Regions from separate parts of the Bacillus sp. N5-665 genome, predicted to be linked through region 2. Evidence: a T-box and tRNA genes for the amino acid it is inferred to sense, from the RefSeq annotation. Region 2 holds a T-box; the other holds one or more tRNA genes.
What was found. The T-box of region 2 lies ahead of pheS (phenylalanine--tRNA ligase subunit alpha). A T-box ahead of a tRNA ligase gene usually reads a tRNA of that ligase, here a tRNA-Phe.
Positions count from the first base shown of each region.

Region 1 (5,846 bases), 310 kb from region 2:
AGATTTCCCATAGCGTAAGCTAGTAAGATCCCTGAAAGATGATCAGGTTGATAGGTTCGAGGTGGAAGCATGGTGACATGTGGAGCTGACGAATACTAATAGATCGAGGACTTAACCATATAATATGAAGCAATGTTATCTAGTTTTGAAAGAATATAAAAAACTTGTTGACTTTAAAAGTTAAATAAGTTATAATGATTCTTGTCTTAAATGAATACAGTCTGGTAATGATGGCAGAGAGGTCACACCCGTTCCCATACCGAACACGGAAGTTAAGCTCTCTAGCGCCGATGGTAGTTGGGACCTTGTCCCTGTGAGAGTAGGACGTTGCCAGGCAAATGGAGGATTAGCTCAGCTGGGAGAGCACCTGCCTTACAAGCAGGGGGTCGGCGGTTCGATCCCGTCATCCTCCACCATTTAGCCGACTTAGCTCAATTGGTAGAGCAACTGACTTGTAATCAGTAGGTTGGGGGTTCAAGTCCTCTAGTCGGCACCAGAAAATCATGGCGGTTGTGGCGAAGTGGTTAACGCACCGGATTGTGGCTCCGGCATTCGTGGGTTCGATTCCCATCAGTCGCCCCATTTTTTCTTTGAATAATTAATATGCGGGTGTGGCGGAATTGGCAGACGCACTAGACTTAGGATCTAGCGCCTTTGGCGTGGGGGTTCGACTCCCTTCACCCGCACTTTTAATAAAATAACTCATACATGTCTTGCGGAAGTAGTTCAGTGGTAGAATACAACCTTGCCAAGGTTGGGGTCGCGGGTTCGAATCCCGTCTTCCGCTCCAATTTTCAATATGACATGCCGGGGTGGCGGAACAGGCAGACGCACAGGACTTAAAATCCTGCGGTGGGTGACCACCGTGCGGGTTCGACCCCCGCCCTCGGCACCATATGCGCCCGTAGCTCAATTGGATAGAGCGTTTGACTACGGATCAAGAGGTTAGGGGTTCGACTCCTCTCGGGCGCGCTTTTATTAACGGGAAGTGGCTCAGCTTGGTAGAGCACCTGGTTTGGGACCAGGGGGTCGCAGGTTCAAATCCTGTCTTCCCGATTTTCCAAAAACACGGGGCCTTAGCTCAGCTGGGAGAGCGCCTGCCTTGCACGCAGGAGGTCAGCGGTTCGATCCCGCTAGGCTCCACTTATTTTAATATCTTTTATGGCGGTGTAGCTCAGCTGGCTAGAGCGTACGGTTCATACCCGTGAGGTCGGGGGTTCGATCCCCTCCGCCGCTACCATAAAGGACCTTTAGCTCAGCTGGTTAGAGCAGACGGCTCATAACCGTCCGGTCGTAGGTTCGAGTCCTACAAGGTCCACCACTAAAGCTTTATATCTCGGAGGTATACCCAAGTTCGGCTGAAGGGATCGGTCTTGAAAACCGACAGGCGGCGAGAGTCGCGCGGGGGTTCGAATCCCTCTACCTCCTCCATTTTTTCTAAATTAAATATTTTATCATCGCGGGGTGGAGCAGCACGGTAGCTCGTCGGGCTCATAACCCGAAGGTCGCAGGTTCAAATCCTGTCCCCGCAACCAAATGGTCCCGTGGTGTAGTGGTTAACATGCCTGCCTGTCACGCAGGAGATCGCCGGTTCGACCCCGGTCGGGACCGCCATTTTTTACATAAAGGCTCGGTAGCTCAGTCGGTAGAGCAGAGGACTGAAAATCCTCGTGTCGGCGGTTCGATTCCGTCCCGAGCCACCATTTTGAAGTCGCAAGCCGACTTAGCTCAACTGGTAGAGCAACTGACTTGTAATCAGTAGGTTGGGGGTTCAAGTCCTCTAGTCGGCACCACTTTCAAAATGAGCCATTAGCTCAGTTGGTAGAGCATCTGACTTTTAATCAGAGGGTCGAAGGTTCGAATCCTTCATGGCTCACCATTTACAATTTAATGCGGGTGTAGTTTAGTGGTAAAACAAGAGCCTTCCAAGCTCTGGTCGAGAGTTCGATTCTCTTCACCCGCTTTTCAATTATGGGCCTATAGCTCAGCTGGTTAGAGCGCACGCCTGATAAGCGTGAGGTCGATGGTTCGAGTCCATTTAGGCCCACCATAATTATTCCGCAGTAGCTCAGTGGTAGAGCTATCGGCTGTTAACCGATCGGTCGTAGGTTCGAGTCCTACCTGCGGAGCCATATTATAGAGAAGTACCCAAGTGGCTCAAGGGGCTCCCCTGCTAAGGGAGTAGATCGCGAACGCGGTGCGAGGGTTCGAATCCCTTCTTCTCTGCCAGAATTGGCCCGTTGGTCAAGTGGTTAAGACACCGCCCTTTCACGGCGGTAACACGGGTTCGAATCCCGTACGGGTCATACTAAAAGAGATAGCATAATCTGCTATCTCTTTTTTGTTGTGTAAAAGTGGACTTTTGATAGTCTGCTTTTTTTTATGGATTTCTTGTGGCATTAGTGCTTGATAGTAATCATTGCAATAAGTTGTAGGAGATTTATATATACACTTATTTTTGCAACCTTTTTATTCTCTCATTCGACTATATTAGTAAAGGGAGGAAGAAATAAAAATGGACATAGCCTATCTAGTAAAACAAGCGACAAGAGGAAATGATCAAGCATTTGAACAACTTATTACTTTTGTTCGCCCAAAACTATATCGAACAGCTTATTCTTATGTAAGAAATGAACAAGATGCACTGGATATATACCAAGAAACAATTTATGAAGCATATCTTTCATTGAGAAAGTTAAAAAAGCCGGAGAAATTTCAAAGTTGGATTACTAAAATTCTTGTTTTTAAATCCATTGATTTTGTAAGAAAATCCTCTAGACAATTTCTTGCGAATGATGAAATGTTTTCTAATTTATGTGCAGAAGAGAGCATGAATAAATTAGAGCAATCGTTGGATTTAATCGAGGCATTTAATTTCTTAGATCCTACTTACAAAACTATTATTGTATTAAGGTATTATCACGATTTATCTATTAAGGAAGTTGCTGAGATTCTTAATTCTCCAGAAGGAACCGTAAAATCTCAATTACATCGAGCAAAGCAAGCCTTACGCCCCATTTTAAAGGAGGGATATAGTTATGAATAAAGAAGAATTTAATCACCATATCAATGATATTCCTATACCAGAAGATAGGTTAATTCAAAGAGAAAAAACAGCCGTGCTTCAAGCTAAGAAAAATCAATACCGTAGAAAAAATACAATGAAGTATTCTAGTCTTGTTGCTTGTGGAATATGTGTTTCTCTCTTAGGTTCTGGATTCATTTCTCCTACTATGGCAAAGACATTATCGAGTGTTCCAGTTATAGGCTCCATTTATGCACAATTTAATGATATTGCTTCTGATAAAATTGAAAAGGATGAGCTTGCTACATCAATTGAGAGACAAGATAACCATAGTGGTTTAACGATGAATGTGAAAGAGGCTGTTTACGATGGTGGACGTTTAGTGGTCACGGTGGAATACAAAGGAGAAAACCCTATTTCCAAAAGTAATGAAGAGAAAGCTGGATTTAGTTATGTAACCATTAATGGGAAAGAAGTTAGAGCTGCAATTGGTTCTACTTCACAGAAGTCAAAAGGACAAAACACTATTATTGAGCAGCATGAATTTACTCTGGCTAATTACGGTGAATTTGGTGATAAAATTGATGTTTCCGTCCATGGGAAAGATTTATTTGGACAAATAGGAACATGGAACGTAGCATTTCCTCTTACAAAAGTTGAAAGTGAGATTCGTAAATTCACTCCTAATATAAAAACATTAACGAAAGATAATCTGTATGCATTAATAGTAGATCAAGTAACCTTTTCGTCACTTTCAACGAGGATTGATTTGACCTTTGATTATCCAAAAGAAATGGAAGCTAATGATAGCTGGCCAGCACTCGATTATACTGTCACTGATGATGAAGGAAGAATCTACGAAGGAGTCAGCTTGCAAGTTGGTAGCACGGGACTATACGGACACCATATTGTTTTAGCTCTTCCACCAATGGATAATCCTCCAAAATCCTTAACAATTGAACCTACGTATCTTAGTGGTCTAAATGCTACATTAAAAAATGGAGGTGCTGAAGATTTGAAAACGACTGTGTTGCTACGATAATTGAAGAGACTTGTTAGGTTCCCATGTCTATTGACTGTTAATAAGTGATGGTATGTTAATTTGACGTGTATGGAAAAAATATCGCTATCCAGCTAAGAGAAATTTGTATCTATATAATCAAAAGACGCTATTCTTTTTGTAGAAGTATACAGAAATGGTGGCGTTTTTATGCTGCTATCATTGTCGAGTTTTGTCGGTAAGTCGATATATTGTAAAAATCGCTGATATATTTGGAGTTGCGGTTGATATATTCCGAAAATCGCTGATATAATTTCAATTACCAAAAAAACCTTTTCACAATCTAAAGAAAACGCCTCCATTGAGATTGATTTCATACTTGATTTAATAACTTTACACTCTATGTGAAAAAGTTCACAAATAGGTCATAATTTGTGAAGTAATTCACAATAATACGTGCTACAATATGAATGTAAAGAAGTTAAACAACATTAAATTAGTATTTTAATTAATTACTTAAACAATCATAAAAAAATAGATGTGAACAATAGAGAGGGGAAATTAACATGAAAAAAGGTATCAATCGTGTAGTATTAGTAGGAACAGGAGCTGTAGGTTGTAGTTACGCTTACTCAATGATCAACCAAGGTGTAGCTGAAGAATTCGTACTTGTAGATGTTAATGAAGCAAAAGCAGAAGGGGAAGCAATGGACTTAAGCCATGCGGTACCATTCTCTCCATCACCAACAAAAGTTTGGAGCGGTAGCTATGCAGATTGTAAAGATGCAGATTTAGTAGTTATCACTGCTGGATTACCACAAAAGCCAGGTGAAACTCGTTTAGATTTAGTTGAGAAAAACACAAAAATCTTTAAACAAATCGTTCGCGGTATTATGGATAGCGGATTCGATGGAATCTTCTTAATCGCAACTAACCCAGTAGATATTTTAACTTACGTAACTTGGAAAGAATCTGGTCTACCAAAAGAGCGCGTAATCGGTTCTGGTACTACTTTAGACTCTGCTCGTTTCCGTTACATGTTAGGTGACTACTTAGATGTAGATCCACGTAACGTTCATGCTTACATCGTTGGTGAACACGGTGACACTGAACTTCCAGTATGGAGCCATGCTACTATCGGTGTACAAAAACTAGAAACAATCTTAGCTAACAACGAACAGTACAAACAAGAAGACTTAGATAAAATCTTCGAAAACGTACGTGATGCAGCTTACCATATCATCGAGCGTAAAGGTGCAACTTACTACGGAATCGGTATGTCACTACTTCGTGTAACTAAAGCAATCTTAAGCAACGAGAACAGCGTATTAACTGTATCTGCATATCTTGAAGGACAATATGGTGAGAAAGATGCTTTCGTAGGTGTTCCAGCTGTTATTAACCGCGAAGGTGTACGTGAGATCGTAGAACTTGAGCTAAATGAAGATGAAAAAGCGAAATTCGCTCATTCTGTAAAAGTATTAAAAGAAACAATGGCACCAGTACTATAATAATTGCTAAATAATTCAGAGGCGGGAAACTGCTTCCTACCTCTGAGTTTTTATATAATTTAAAGGATTTACCGAAAGAATTCTCTTTCCAGAGGCGCGTGAAGGGCGATAGCCCAGTGATAGGTGGGAGATGAATTTCGGTTTGGCATAGCCAAAAACTTTTGATAAACTAGCTATATGAAGTTCTTTGATAACTTGATATAGAAGGTTGCAGGAAGAAAATAGCGTGCGAAAACCAAGCCATTCGGTTCCTGCGTAAAATATCAACCGTATAAAGAGAGCGTCCAATCGTTGGACATCTAGGGGTGGA
Region 1 is NZ_CP093325.1:581,047-586,892, forward strand. It holds rRNA gene MNO09_RS05200 (23S ribosomal RNA) at 1-119, shown strand, start outside; rRNA gene rrf (5S ribosomal RNA) at 221-336, shown strand; tRNA gene MNO09_RS05210 (tRNA-Val) at 341-416, shown strand; tRNA gene MNO09_RS05215 (tRNA-Thr) at 421-496, shown strand; tRNA gene MNO09_RS05220 (tRNA-His) at 507-582, shown strand; tRNA gene MNO09_RS05225 (tRNA-Leu) at 606-686, shown strand; tRNA gene MNO09_RS05230 (tRNA-Gly) at 716-790, shown strand; tRNA gene MNO09_RS05235 (tRNA-Leu) at 807-895, shown strand; tRNA gene MNO09_RS05240 (tRNA-Arg) at 899-972, shown strand; tRNA gene MNO09_RS05245 (tRNA-Pro) at 983-1,056, shown strand; tRNA gene MNO09_RS05250 (tRNA-Ala) at 1,071-1,143, shown strand; tRNA gene MNO09_RS05255 (tRNA-Met) at 1,164-1,240, shown strand; tRNA gene MNO09_RS05260 (tRNA-Ile) at 1,245-1,321, shown strand; tRNA gene MNO09_RS05265 (tRNA-Ser) at 1,339-1,431, shown strand; tRNA gene MNO09_RS05270 (tRNA-Met) at 1,459-1,535, shown strand; tRNA gene MNO09_RS05275 (tRNA-Asp) at 1,539-1,614, shown strand; tRNA gene MNO09_RS05280 (tRNA-Phe) at 1,628-1,703, shown strand; tRNA gene MNO09_RS05285 (tRNA-Thr) at 1,718-1,793, shown strand; tRNA gene MNO09_RS05290 (tRNA-Lys) at 1,804-1,879, shown strand; tRNA gene MNO09_RS05295 (tRNA-Gly) at 1,893-1,963, shown strand; tRNA gene MNO09_RS05300 (tRNA-Ile) at 1,974-2,050, shown strand; tRNA gene MNO09_RS05305 (tRNA-Asn) at 2,058-2,132, shown strand; tRNA gene MNO09_RS05310 (tRNA-Ser) at 2,139-2,229, shown strand; tRNA gene MNO09_RS05315 (tRNA-Glu) at 2,235-2,306, shown strand; gene MNO09_RS05320 (sigma-70 family RNA polymerase sigma factor) at 2,516-3,046, shown strand; gene MNO09_RS05325 (DUF4179 domain-containing protein) at 3,039-4,067, shown strand; gene MNO09_RS05330 (L-lactate dehydrogenase) at 4,592-5,536, shown strand.
Region 1: it encodes a tRNA-Phe, which carries the amino acid that the T-box ahead of pheS (phenylalanine--tRNA ligase subunit alpha) is inferred to sense. The anticodon was not compared.

Region 2 (5,846 bases):
GTGAGTATGTATGAGCGATACCGAAGAAGAAACTTGTTATGATGGCTGCAATCCAAAATGGAAATCGCTCTGAGAAGAAGCCAAGTATAAAGCCACGGAAAATAAGTTCTTCAAAAATTGGTGTGAGTATTGCGAAGCCGAGAAGTAATAATATTTGATACTGCTTAAAAACGTCTAAGTTAAGTGCGGAAGATTGCTGCTTTGTTGCGTCTTGGAACATATAATTTAACAAGATGTAATTGAGTATAATGTTTATAGTGAAGAAAAGAAGTAAGTATACGTATGTACGCCATTCTTTAAGTGCTTTAAAGTTAAAAGATTTTAGTAGTAATTTTTTTGCGGGTTCGAATTTAAAAATGAAGAATAACAACACGGCTAGTTGTAATACGATACTTGCAGTATTTACGATAGATTCATACAGGGCAATTTGTTTTTTATCTGTAAGACCGGCTGTATAAATTGTTAAGGGCATTGCGAGGAACACAGTAATAAGTCCGGTTCCGAAAAAAGCGAATAAAACTGAGCTAATAAATTGTCCCCATGACATAGAGTATTTCTGTTCATTAGAAAGTTGTGTAGCGGGTTGCATTTATAAAATCACCTCTTTATATTTGTATATTTAATTATAAAGTATTTTGTTTTTATATGTAATATTTAAATATTACATATAAAGGTGTATTTTCCATAAAATAATAAAAGAGGTATCACCCTATAGTGATGCCTCTTTCTCATTGATAACTATGTTCTATCTTGTTATTCGATTTTGATTGCTCTATTTGTAATTCACGTTCTACCAATCGGTCTAACTGCTGAATAGCTTTAAGTGCTTTTTCATAAGAAATCGTTCTATAATGGTGTGCTCCGCCTGCTTCTTCATCTGCTTCGTCTGCCCATTTAATAATGTTTTGAAGAGATGTCCTTTCAATTTCTTGCTGTACTAAGAAAGAATCTGTATGAAGAAGAATCGCGATAGAAATTTCTTTTGCTAGTTTCGGATGTTCTCCTAATCTAATAAGCAATTTATGAGCTCTTTCTGCTCCTTTAATTGCATGTATATCATTCTTTTTATACAAGTCATAGTCCCATTCTCCCTCGCTGTACCATGTGTGATGTCCGATATCATGAAGGAAACCAGCTTTTGTTGCAGCATCGACTGAGGCATGATGCTTTTTCGCTAAGTGAAACGCATGGTAAGCGACAGCAATCGCGTGGACCATTCCAGAACGGTTTACATATTTTTGTGTAATGTGATGTTTAAAAACTTGTTCAAGCGTAATACGTTGCATAAAACATTCACTCCTTTTTATCTAATGGTGTCTATAAGAAAATCGATCGGTTTAAATGTATTTTGAACATTGTACTCCATCGGGATAGCGTTAGTAAAGTAGAAATGTTTAGGAGAAGAAAAATTTTATAGACATAAAAGGTCACCTTAGTTTTTTTTCTAAGGTGACCTTTTATTGTTTATTTTTTTAATCCTTGCTCCAGTGTTCCTAACATTTCGTGTTTTTCATTTTCATCAGCATTTTTCCAAATGACTTCGAATAAAACGCCAAGACCTGGAAGCATTTTTTCTTCACCGCTTTGAATTGCATCGACAATCGTTTCTTGTAATTGATCTTGTGAATTTCCAGATACATTCGCTAATACAGCACCGCGTAAATTAAAACTCATTATCTTCACCTCTTCTTCAGAATTGAAACTGACGTTAGTTTTTGTTCTTTTTTATGTAAATATGTATGAAAAATAGGCTATAATGATAAGACAAGAAGAGAGGGAAATACATATTATGAAAAACATTGATTCAGTGCAAAATCCGCGTGTGAAGCAGTGGAAAAAGCTGCAGACGAAAAAAGAGCGCGATAAAAAAGGTTTATTTTTTGTAGAAGGATTCCACTTAGTGGAGGAAGCTTTAAAAGCAGGAGTTGTAACAGAACTTATCGTTTCTGATCAGACAGATCTTCCGAAAGATTGGACAGTTAATGATGTGGAAATGTATATCGTACCTGAAGCAATCGTAAAAGTACTCCGTGAAACAGAAACGACGCAAGGGGTATTTGCTGTTTGTGAGAAACACGAGAGTGAAGTAGCTCTTGCAGATGGAAAGTTTCTTTTATTAGATGGTCTTCAAGACCCGGGCAACTTAGGGACAATTATTCGTACAGCTGATGCAGCTGGTATTCATGCTGTTGTGCTTGGAGAAGGATGCGTTGATGCATATAATAGTAAAGTGCTTCGTTCTACACAAGGTTCTATTTTCCATTTACCAGTTGTAAAAGGGAACTTAGAAGAGTGGGTAGACAAGTTAAAAGAAAATAACGTTCCTGTATATGGAACCGCTCTTGAAAATGGAGTTCCATATGGTGAAGTAACACCAGCTGGTAGTTTTGCATTAATTGTAGGAAATGAAGGAAGTGGCGTAAGCGAAGAAATTCTTGCAAAAAGTGATCAAAACTTGTATATTCCGATTTACGGCGGGGCAGAATCATTAAATGTTGCGGTTGCAGCAGGGATTTTAACGTATTATTTGCAAAGCCCAGTTGCGAACAAATAAAAAACTTCTTATAATAAGTTGAAGTATATTATATTAAAAGTTAAATAACGAAAAACGTTGATAGAGAAGAGTAACTTACAAAATCGCCATAAAGGGAGAGAATGCCTTAGACTGAAAGTATTCTTATGGTAGACGGAAGTGAATTCACCTCTGGAGTTGACGCCAGGACCATATATATGTAAAGGCGTTCCGGTCAGAATTGATCGTTATAACTAATGAGTGGGCAGACCTGGTCTGTCAATTTAGGGTGGTACCGCGAATTTACCTCGTCCCTTTTTGGGAGCGAGGTTTTTTTATTTTTAAAATTAGGAGGGTTCCAAATGGAAGCACGTTTAAAAGAGCTAAAACAAAAAGCGTTAGAGCTTATTGAAGAAGCGAAAGAGCTAAAGGGCTTAAACGACGTACGCGTAGCGTATTTAGGGAAAAAAGGTCCAATTACAGAAGTATTACGCGGCATGGGAAAATTATCAGCAGAAGAGCGTCCACGTATGGGAGCATTAGTAAATGAAGTACGTGAAGCGATCCAAACGCGTTTAGAAGACAAAATTGGTAACTTAGAAAAAGCAGTAATTGAAGCGAAATTGGCTACGGAAACAATTGATGTTACACTACCAGGCCGTCCTGTTGAAACAGGTTGTCACCATCCGTTAACAGCTGTTGTTGAACAAATTGAAGATGTATTCATCGGTATGGGTTATGAAGTAGCTGAAGGAACAGAAGTAGAAAAAGACTACTACAACTTCGAAGCATTAAACTTACCGAAAGATCACCCAGCGCGTGATATGCAAGATACATTCTACATTACAGAAGAAACGTTACTACGTACACATACATCTTCTGTGCAAGCACGTACGATGGAAAATAATAAAGAAAAAGGCCCAATTAAAATTATTTGTCCTGGTAAAGTGTATCGCCGTGATGACGATGATGCGACGCATTCACACCAGTTCATGCAAATTGAAGGTCTTGTAATTGATAAAAACATTCGCATGAGTGACTTAAAAGGTACACTGCAAGTATTCGTGAAAAAGATGTTCGGTGAAGATCGTGAAATCCGTCTTCGTCCAAGTTTCTTCCCATTCACAGAGCCATCTGTAGAGATGGATATTTCTTGTATGATGTGTCACGGCAAAGGTTGCGGCACTTGTAAAGGAACTGGCTGGATCGAAATTTTAGGCGCAGGTATGGTTCATCCGAACGTACTTGAAATGGCTGGTTATGATTCAAAAGAATATCAAGGTTTCGCATTCGGTATGGGCGCAGAGCGTATCGCAATGTTGAAATACGGCGTAGATGACATTCGTCATTTCTATACAAATGATGTACGTTTCTTACAACAATTCAAACGAGCGTAAGGGAAGGAGAGGATAAGTATGTTCGTATCATATCGTTGGTTACAAGAGTATGTAGATATTAAAGATGTAACAGCACAAGAACTAGCAGACAAAATCACGAAAAGTGGTATTGAAGTAGAAGGTGTTGAAGTATTAAATAAAGGTGTAAAAGGTGTTGTAGTTGGTCACGTATTAGAATGTGAAAAACACCCAGAAGCTGATAAATTAAGCAAATGCTTAATCGATATCGGTGAAGAAGAGCCAGTTCAAATTATTTGTGGAGCTGCTAACATTGCAAAAGGTTTAAAAGTACCAGTTGCAAAAGTTGGTGCTGTACTTCCTGGCAACTTCAAAATTAAAAAGGCAAAACTACGTGGTGAAGCTTCTCACGGTATGGTTTGTGCGCTTCAAGAGCTTGGCATTGATGGAAAGTTAGTTTCAAAAGAATATGCAGACGGTATCTTCATCTTCCCGAGTGACGCTGAAGTTGGTGCAGACGCACTTGAAATTTTAAACTTACATGATGAAGTACTTGAGCTTGGTTTAACACCAAACCGTGCAGATTGCTTAAACATGCTAGGTGTTGCATATGAAGTCGCTGCTATTTATGGTCGTGAAGTAAAACTTCCAGCTATCAGCTTACAAGAAACAGCAGAAAAAACTTCTGATTACATTTCTGTAAGTGTAGAAGCGAAAGAAGAAAACCCATTATATATTGCAAAAATGGTGAAGAACGTAAAGATTGGTCCATCACCAATGTGGATGCAAACGCGCCTTATGGCAGCTGGCATTCGTCCGATTAGCAATGTAGTTGATATTACAAACTACATTTTAATGGAATACGGTCAACCGTTACATGCATTCGATTACGATAAATTAGGTTCAAAAGAAATCGTTGTTCGTCTTGCAAAAGAAGGCGAAAAAATTGAAACGTTAGATGATCAAGAGCGTACGTTACAAAGCCACCACCTTGTAATTACAAACGGAACAAAAGCTTTAGCTGTTGCTGGTGTAATGGGCGGAGCGGATTCTGAAGTTACAAATGAGACAGTAAATGTTTTGATTGAATCTGCATACTTTGCAGGTCAAACAGTACGCCGTACATCAAAAGACTTAGGTCTTCGCAGTGAATCAAGTGCACGTTTTGAAAAAGGAATCGACCCAACACGTACATTTGAAGCAATTCAACACGCAGCTGCTTTAATGGCGAAATACGCTGGTGGAGAAGCACTTGAAGGTGTAGTAGAAGCTGACAACTTACAAGTACAAGAGCGTACAGTATCTGTTACTGCTGAAAAAGTAAATCGTGTATTAGGTACAGATATTTCTGCAAGTGAAATGGGTACAATGTTCACAAACTTGAAATTCCCATTCACAGAAGTAGAAGGGACATTCCATGTAAATGTACCAGCACGTCGTCCTGACATTACAATTTCAGAAGACTTAGTAGAAGAAGTGGGCCGCCTATACGGTTATGACCACATTCCAGTTACATTACCTTCTGGAACGATGACTCGTGGTAAATTAACAGCAGCACAAACGAAACGTCGTAAAGTACGTCGCTTCTTAGAAGGTGCTGGTTTATATGAAGCAATCACATATTCATTAACAAGCACTGATAAAGCGAAACAATATATGGTTGAGCCAAATGAAAAAGCTCCTGTAAATCTTGCACTTCCAATGAGTGAAGAGCGTAGCCAACTTCGTTTAAGTTTAGTACCGCAATTACTAGAAGCAGTTTCATACAATGTTGCACGTAAAAACGATAGCGTTGCTTTATACGAAGTAGGTTCTGTCTTCTTACCGACAGAAGCAGGAGAACTTCCGAAAGAAGAACAACATCTTGCAGGTGTTATGACAGGTCTTGCTCTTCACCATGCATGGCAAGGTGAAAAGAAAGTAGTAGACTTCTTCGTTTTGAAAGGTGTACTAGAAGGATTATTCGATGTACTTGGCGT
Region 2 is NZ_CP093325.1:889,603-895,448, forward strand. It holds gene MNO09_RS07015 (CPBP family intramembrane glutamic endopeptidase) at 1-589, opposite strand, end outside; gene MNO09_RS07020 (HD domain-containing protein) at 729-1,286, opposite strand; gene sspI (small acid-soluble spore protein SspI) at 1,465-1,674, opposite strand; gene MNO09_RS07030 (TrmH family RNA methyltransferase) at 1,757-2,554, shown strand; T-box leader at 2,603-2,831, shown strand; gene pheS (phenylalanine--tRNA ligase subunit alpha) at 2,875-3,909, shown strand; gene pheT (phenylalanine--tRNA ligase subunit beta) at 3,928-5,846, shown strand, end outside.